One region of the Providencia rettgeri genome, then DNA from elsewhere that is predicted to be linked to it. Evidence: predicted binding sites of a transcription regulator. Region 1 holds the regulator's gene; each other region holds the start of a gene.

The links. Region 1 encodes PurR, which represses purine synthesis genes. Its sites were predicted from a motif close to CANGCAAACGTTTGCNTG; they were not measured.
Region 2: a site for PurR is predicted at 1,323-1,340, ahead of AB6N04_RS17820 (NCS2 family permease). Genes of this name have one in related genera too.
Region 3: a site for PurR is predicted at 1,370-1,387, ahead of purT (formate-dependent phosphoribosylglycinamide formyltransferase). Genes of this name have one in related genera too.

Annotation. Positions count from the first base shown of each region.
Region 1 is NZ_CP163512.1:1,831,566-1,833,846, reverse strand. Features, by position in the region: gene punR (DNA-binding transcriptional activator PunR) at 1-426, shown strand, start outside; gene purR (HTH-type transcriptional repressor PurR) at 584-1,609, opposite strand; gene sodB (superoxide dismutase [Fe]) at 2,205-2,281, opposite strand, start outside.
Region 2 is NZ_CP163512.1:3,873,246-3,875,526, forward strand. Features, by position in the region: gene AB6N04_RS17810 (amino acid ABC transporter permease) at 1-463, shown strand, start outside; gene AB6N04_RS17815 (amino acid ABC transporter permease) at 465-1,217, shown strand; gene AB6N04_RS17820 (NCS2 family permease) at 1,397-2,281, shown strand, end outside.
Region 3 is NZ_CP163512.1:375,256-377,536, reverse strand. Features, by position in the region: gene AB6N04_RS01735 (hypothetical protein) at 1-62, shown strand, start outside; gene purT (formate-dependent phosphoribosylglycinamide formyltransferase) at 151-1,329, opposite strand; gene rarD (EamA family transporter RarD) at 1,453-2,281, opposite strand, start outside.

The DNA.
Region 1 (2,281 bases):
CGTGATATGGGGTTTATGTCATGGATGTGTGTTGCAAGCCCAGATCATCCTTTAGCAAAAATAGGCCATAATTTGACGGATGATCAAATGCGAGAGTACCCAAGCCTCTGCTTAGAAGATACTTCCCGTAGCTTACCCAAACGTGATACTTGGGCGTTAGATAACCAACGACGTTTAGTGGTTCCCTATTGGGAAAATGGGTTGGCGTGTTTAGCGAATGGACTTTGTGTGGGTATGGTGCCCGAGCATCGGGCTGCGCCTCTATGTGCAGAAGGTAAATTGGTGGAGTTGACATTGGCGCAGCCATTTCCATCAAGTCCATGCTGTTTAACGTGGGTAGAAAAAAACACCTCTCCCGCGCTAAGTTGGTTATTGGATTATCTTGGTGATAGTGAAACACTCAATGCGGAATGGTTATCCATTTAAGCTTCGCAATCGACGATGGTCGATTATTCAGACGTGGATAAACACAAGCTGTTTGGCGATAGGTTAGATTGGTTTTGCAAGTTAATGTGTTGATTTTCACCTAATAATACAAAGTGGGAAAAACCGTGTTTTTATCCCACTTTGTCAACAACCTCAATTAGCGACGATAGTCGATAAATGGCCCATCAGCGACCGAACGGCGCTCAACAAGGCGAGGATGAACTTCGATAGTTTGAGCGTCTTCGCGTTTATTCACGATGCGGTCTAGTAACATTGCGAACGCCATTTGCCCCAAACGTTCTTTAGGCTGGTGGATTGTTGTCAATGCAGGGGTGAAATAACGCGCATTTCGTACATTGTCGTAGCCAATGATTGATATATCTTGTGGAACACGTAAGCCCATTTCATCAGCAGCACAAATTGCGCCCATAGCCATAATATCACCACCACAAAAAACGGCGGTAGGGCGCTGTTTGTGGCTTAAAATCTGCATCATCGCTTTATAACCTGACTCAGGCTCAAAATCCCCTTGGACAATCCACTCTTTCTTTAAGGTAATTTTAGCTTCTTCCATGGCTTTTTGGAAACCAGTTAAACGGCCGATCCCTGTATTTCGCTCAAGGGAACCTGGGATCACGCCAATATCACGATGACCTCTATCAATCAGATAACGTCCTGCGAGGTAACCACCGTGGAAGGAGTTATCAATGATGCTATCAGTGAAATCCCCTCGGGATGTTCCCCAATCCATCACAACCATAGGAATATTGCGGTAATCTTCAAGCATGCCAATGAGTGTGTCTGGATATTCGGAACACATCACCAATAGGCCATCGACACGTTTTTGTGCCAACATCTGTAAGTAGGCTTTTTGTTTACCTAAATTATTGTGAGAGTTACAGAGGATCAGTGTGTAGCCTTTTTCATAGCAGCTATTTTCAACGGACTCAATAACCTCAGCAAAATAAGGTGCCTCGCTGGATGTTGCCAGCAAACCAATCGATTTGGTGTGATTTACTTTTAAACTACGGGCAACCGCACTAGGTGAATAATTGAGCGCTTTGATTGCAGCCCAAACTGCCGCTTTAGTGTCATCAGCCACAAAGCGCGTTTTATTAATAACATGGGATACGGTCGTGGTGGAGACGCCAGCGCGTTTTGCCACATCTTTAATCGTTGCCATGGGGGAATAAAACTCCTGACCAACTATAGGTCTCTCTAAGAATTCTAGTTAAAAAATTACCTGCATATTGATGCATAGATCCTTTGCTGGCAATAATTTAGCGATTTGTTGTCGATTTTGTCTGATCTAGCGCAAAAACGAAAGAAATAATTGATGTTATAACATGTGATATAGACACTGGTTTTGCTTTTTTGGATGTGTATACTTAATAGCCTTACTGTTTGTACGGTTATTATTGGCTCAATTTTGTTAGGATGAGAGGAACTCATGGATACAGATTTTAAGTATGGAATTCTAGCTGCACTGGGTACACTGGTGATGATTATCTTTATTGGTGCACATATCTTCTAGTTATAGTTTCATCTTCATCGGATGAATTGCATAAGGGCGAGTATTCACTCGCCCTTATGTTGTTGACAAAGTGGGATAAAAGCGTGGTTTTTCCCACTTTGTGTTATCAGGTGAAAATCAATATATTGATTTTCCTTGTTTATTTTCAAAACCTATCCAACCTGCCGCCAAACATGTTATGTTTGTCAGCAGTCTGAGGGCGAGTATTCACTCGCCCTTACTCTATTTAGAAAACGTATTAATATTATGCTAAGTTTTCTTCTACGAATTTCCAGTTTACCAGTGCCCAGAAATTTTCTAAGTATTTAGGGCGCGCATTAC
Region 2 (2,281 bases), 2.0 Mb from region 1:
ATGGCTAAATACTCCCCATGAAATTGTTATTCTAGGGCTAACGGTTGCCTGGCCTTCCTTTGAGTTTTTAGCCGGTTTTATTGGATTAACGTTATACACTGTCCCATTTATTGCTGAAGAAATTCGTGCGGGGATCCGCGGTGTACGTCAAGGGCAAAAATATGCCGCATTCGCTCTGGGACTGACCTCATGGCAAGCCATGAAACTAGTGGTATTACCTCAGGCGGTCAAAATCGCCATGCCACCGTTACTCGGTCAATATATGAATGTCGTGAAAAACTCCTCGTTAACTATGGCGATTGGTGTCGCGGAGCTATCTTATGTGTCTCGCCAAGTAGACAGCCAAACGTTGCAAACTTTCACCGCATTTGGGATTGCAACAGTGCTGTATATCGCGATTATTGCGTTAATGGAAGGTTGGGGACAATGGCGTCTACAACGTAACTTGGCTCAGGGGATATAGCATGGATTTTTCAGTGATCGAACAAAATTGGCAATATTTACTGTTTGGTACTTTTCCTAATGGGCCTTTAGAAGGGGCTGCATTAACACTTGTGATTAGTTTATTCGCTGGGGCGGCGTCGATTGTTTTAGGCACCTTAGGCGGTATTGCTCTAGCGATGTTAAGGGGTTTTTGGGTTAACTTGTTTGCGGCAGTATTAGGTTTTTTCCGTGCAATTCCCGTTATTATGCTGATATTTTGGACCTATTTCTTGTTGCCAATATTATTAGGCACCGAGATCCCGGGGATCACCACAGTTGTGTGCGCGTTAGCCTTGATCACGTCGGCTTATTTGGCGCATGCCGTAAAAGCGGGGATCTTGGCGATAGGAAAAGGGCAGTGGCAGGCAGGGTTATCCCTTGGGTTTAGCCGTTGGCAGGTACTGTGGAATATTGTGTTGCCCCAAGCATTGCGAATGATGGTTCCATCGTTTATTAACCAATGGGTTGCGCTGATTAAAGACACTTCATTGGCCTATGTTGTTGGTGTAGCGGAGTTGTCTTTCTTGGCGACTCAAGTGAATAACCGTGAAATGGTTTATCCGCTCGAAGTTTTCCTTTTCGTGGCGTTTATCTATTTTGTGATGTGCTTTGCAGTGGAAATTATTGCCAATGTGGCTGCAAAAAAACTCAGTGCACAAAATGACCCGCATAAGTTGGCGGCAAAACGCGGCTTATTATTTTGGCGTAGACAAAAATTATTGGCGCTATCCTAAATTTGCTGGCGGTTTTTATACCGCCCTTCTTTTACTTTTCATTTTATTCTTATTTTAATTCACCGCGTTGTATCAGTTAGTTAGGACATTCTGCTTGTGGAATTTTACGCAATCGTTTTCTTTTGTGATTTTTAATTGTAGTATAGGGCGAAAAAAACTTTTTTTAGGCGCCATATCTAATGAGTAATCAATCTTCTAGCTCGGCACAATCGCAGAGCTTGTTTCAGCGTGTTTTTAAATTACAAGAACACGGCACAACAGCACGAACTGAAGTTGTTGCTGGCTTCACGACCTTCCTGACGATGGTGTATATCGTCTTTGTTAACCCACAAATTTTGTCAATTGCGGGCATGGATATCAACGCGGTGTTTGTCACCACGTGTTTGATTGCCGCTATAGGCAGTATTTTGATGGGCTTACTGGCTAACCTACCAATTGCAGTTGCACCGGCGATGGGGCTCAATGCCTTCTTTGCATTTGTGGTGGTTGGTGCAATGGGTTATTCATGGCAAGTGGCAATGGGTGCTGTTTTTTGGGGCGCAGTTGGCTTGTTTATCCTGACATTATTCCGTATTCGTTATTGGATTATTGCGAATATCCCTTTGAGTCTGCGTGTGGGGATCACTAGCGGTATTGGTCTATTTATCGCGATGATGGGGCTAAAGAACTCTGGTATTATCGTGGCAAACCCAGACACATTGGTGTCTATTGGTAATTTGACACACCATAACGTGTGGTTAGGTGCACTGGGCTTTTTTATTATCGCTATCTTAGCCGCGCGTAATATTCACGCAGCGGTGTTAGTGTCAATTGCGGTGACCACCTTAATTGGGCTGGCTCTGGGGGATGTGAAATTTACAGGTATTTTCTCTATGCCACCGAGTATCACCAGCGTGGTTGGGCAAGTGGATTTTGCTAATTCACTGGATTTAGCGCTATCCGGTGTGATTTTTGCTTTTATGTTAGTCAACTTGTTTGACTCATCAGGCACCATGATCGGGGTTACTGACAAAGCAGGGATCACCAATGAACGGGGGACTTTCCCTCGAATGAAGCAAGCCCTG
Region 3 (2,281 bases), 1.5 Mb from region 1:
ACGGAAATGTCAAAGCTGGCGGTTATCGAGGTAGCATTGACGTATCATTCTATCTTGAATAATCCCTATTCATTGTTCTCGATTTAGTATTTATATTAATTAGTTAGCTCATTAATGTTTTTATTAATGAGCTTTTTTGTCATAGGGAAACTAGCCAGAAACCACTACTTTTTTTGCTGATTTTTCAGCCAGTTCTAACGCTTTTTCGATTGAATCTGCAATCGCTAACACAACACCTAATCTACGGGTTCCCGCAATTTCGGGTTTACCAAATAAACGTAACTGAATATCAGAACCGAACGCATCTTTAACATGAGAAAACACCATATTGCGGCTATGAAGTTCAGGCAAAATAACGGCTGAAGCACTTGGCCCATATTGACGAATTTGACCAATTGGAAAACCTAAAAAAGCACGTACATGTAGAGCAAACTCAGATAGATTTTGCGAAATCAGAGTGACCATCCCCGTATCATGGGGACGCGGGGAAACCTCATTAAAAATGATATCATCACCACACACAAATAATTCAACGCCGAATACCCCATAACCACCTAATGCAGTTACGATTTTCGCAGCAACATCTTGCGCTTTTTCCAACGCTTTTTCGCTCATAACTTGAGGCTGCCAAGACTCACGATAATCGCCTTTTTCTTGGCGGTGACCGACAGGGGAACAAAAGTGGATCCCATCTACCGCACTAACCGTTAACATGGTAATTTCAAAATCAAAATTCACCATTTTCTCAACAATGACTCGCCCTTGCCCTGTGCGCCCGCCTTCTTGAGAGTAATTCCATGCTTTTTCCAAATCGTCATATGAATGAATAACACTTTGCCCTTTCCCTGACGAACTCATGACAGGTTTAACAATACAGGGAAAACCTATTTTTTTTGCAGCATCAATAAAATCTGACTGGCTCTCAACAAAATAATATTCGGACGTTGGTAAACCTAATGTTTCAGCAGCAAGTCGGCGAATACCTTCCCTATCCATTGTTAGGAAAACCGCTTTTGCGCAAGGGACAACCTTTTGCCCACGTTCTTCTAATTCAACTAACGTTTTCGTCGCAATCGCTTCTATTTCGGGCACGATAAAATCAGGCTTTTCTGTTGCAACGACACGTTTCAGTGCATCACCATCCAACATATTGAGCACATAACTACGATGAGCGACGTGCATAGCCGGTGCATTCTCATAGCGATCCACCGCAATGACTTCAATACCAAGGCGTTGGCATTCAATAGCAACTTCCTTACCCAACTCCCCCGCCCCCAGTAACATAACTTTCGTTGCAGATGCACAAAGTGCAGTACCTAACTGTTCCATGATGAATGACCTTCTATGCCAAATAATAGCGAAGATTATATAAGCAAACGTTTGCTTTTTCTATTCACGAAATAAAAAAGCCACGAGATAAATCGTAGCTATTTGAAATAAATGAAATATTATCTAATTATGTGGTGTTTCATCTCGCCCTGTTATATAAGGATCTTTTTGGGAAAATTTAGCGTATTGCTTATGCAGCAAAGCCAAAATACAAAATAACAAACCAATCCAAATTAGTGAAAAACTAATCCCTTTTACCCAATCAAATAATTCATTAAACAAGAATACGGCGAGTAAAAATTGAATAGTTGGCTCTATATATTGAGCCAAACCAATGACAGTGAGTGATGTACGCTTAATCGCCGCAGTAAAAAACAGCAGGGGAATAATAGTGACTGGCGCGGCTAATATATACAAAGTGCGCAGTTGCCAATCACCATCTGCCAATGCACTTAACCCTTTTGCCGATAGCCACCAGGTGATCCCTATTGCAACGGGCAACAGCCATAATGCCTCTAAAAACAGTGAGGTAATAACATCAAACCGAATAAATTTACGGATCAATCCATATATCGCAAATGCACTTCCCATCACTAACGCTAAAATGGGTAGTTCACCATACTGCCAGATTTGATACCCCACTCCAGCACAAATAAAAATGACGGCCATCTTTTCGGCAAAAACTAATCTTTCACGTAAAAAAATAACGCCCAATAAAATGGAAAATAATGGATTGATAAAATAACCTAAACTTGCCGCTAATACCTGCCCATGGGTGAGTGCATACGTAAATGTCGTCCAAGAAATAGCCATAATGGAAGAACTAAAAAGACACAGAATAATTGATTTTTTATCCGCCCAAACGTTTTTCCATATTGTTTTATTTTTCATCACTATACGAATTAAAAACAGTAATGGGATAGACCAAATAAGGCGTTGGGCTAGTAGTTCT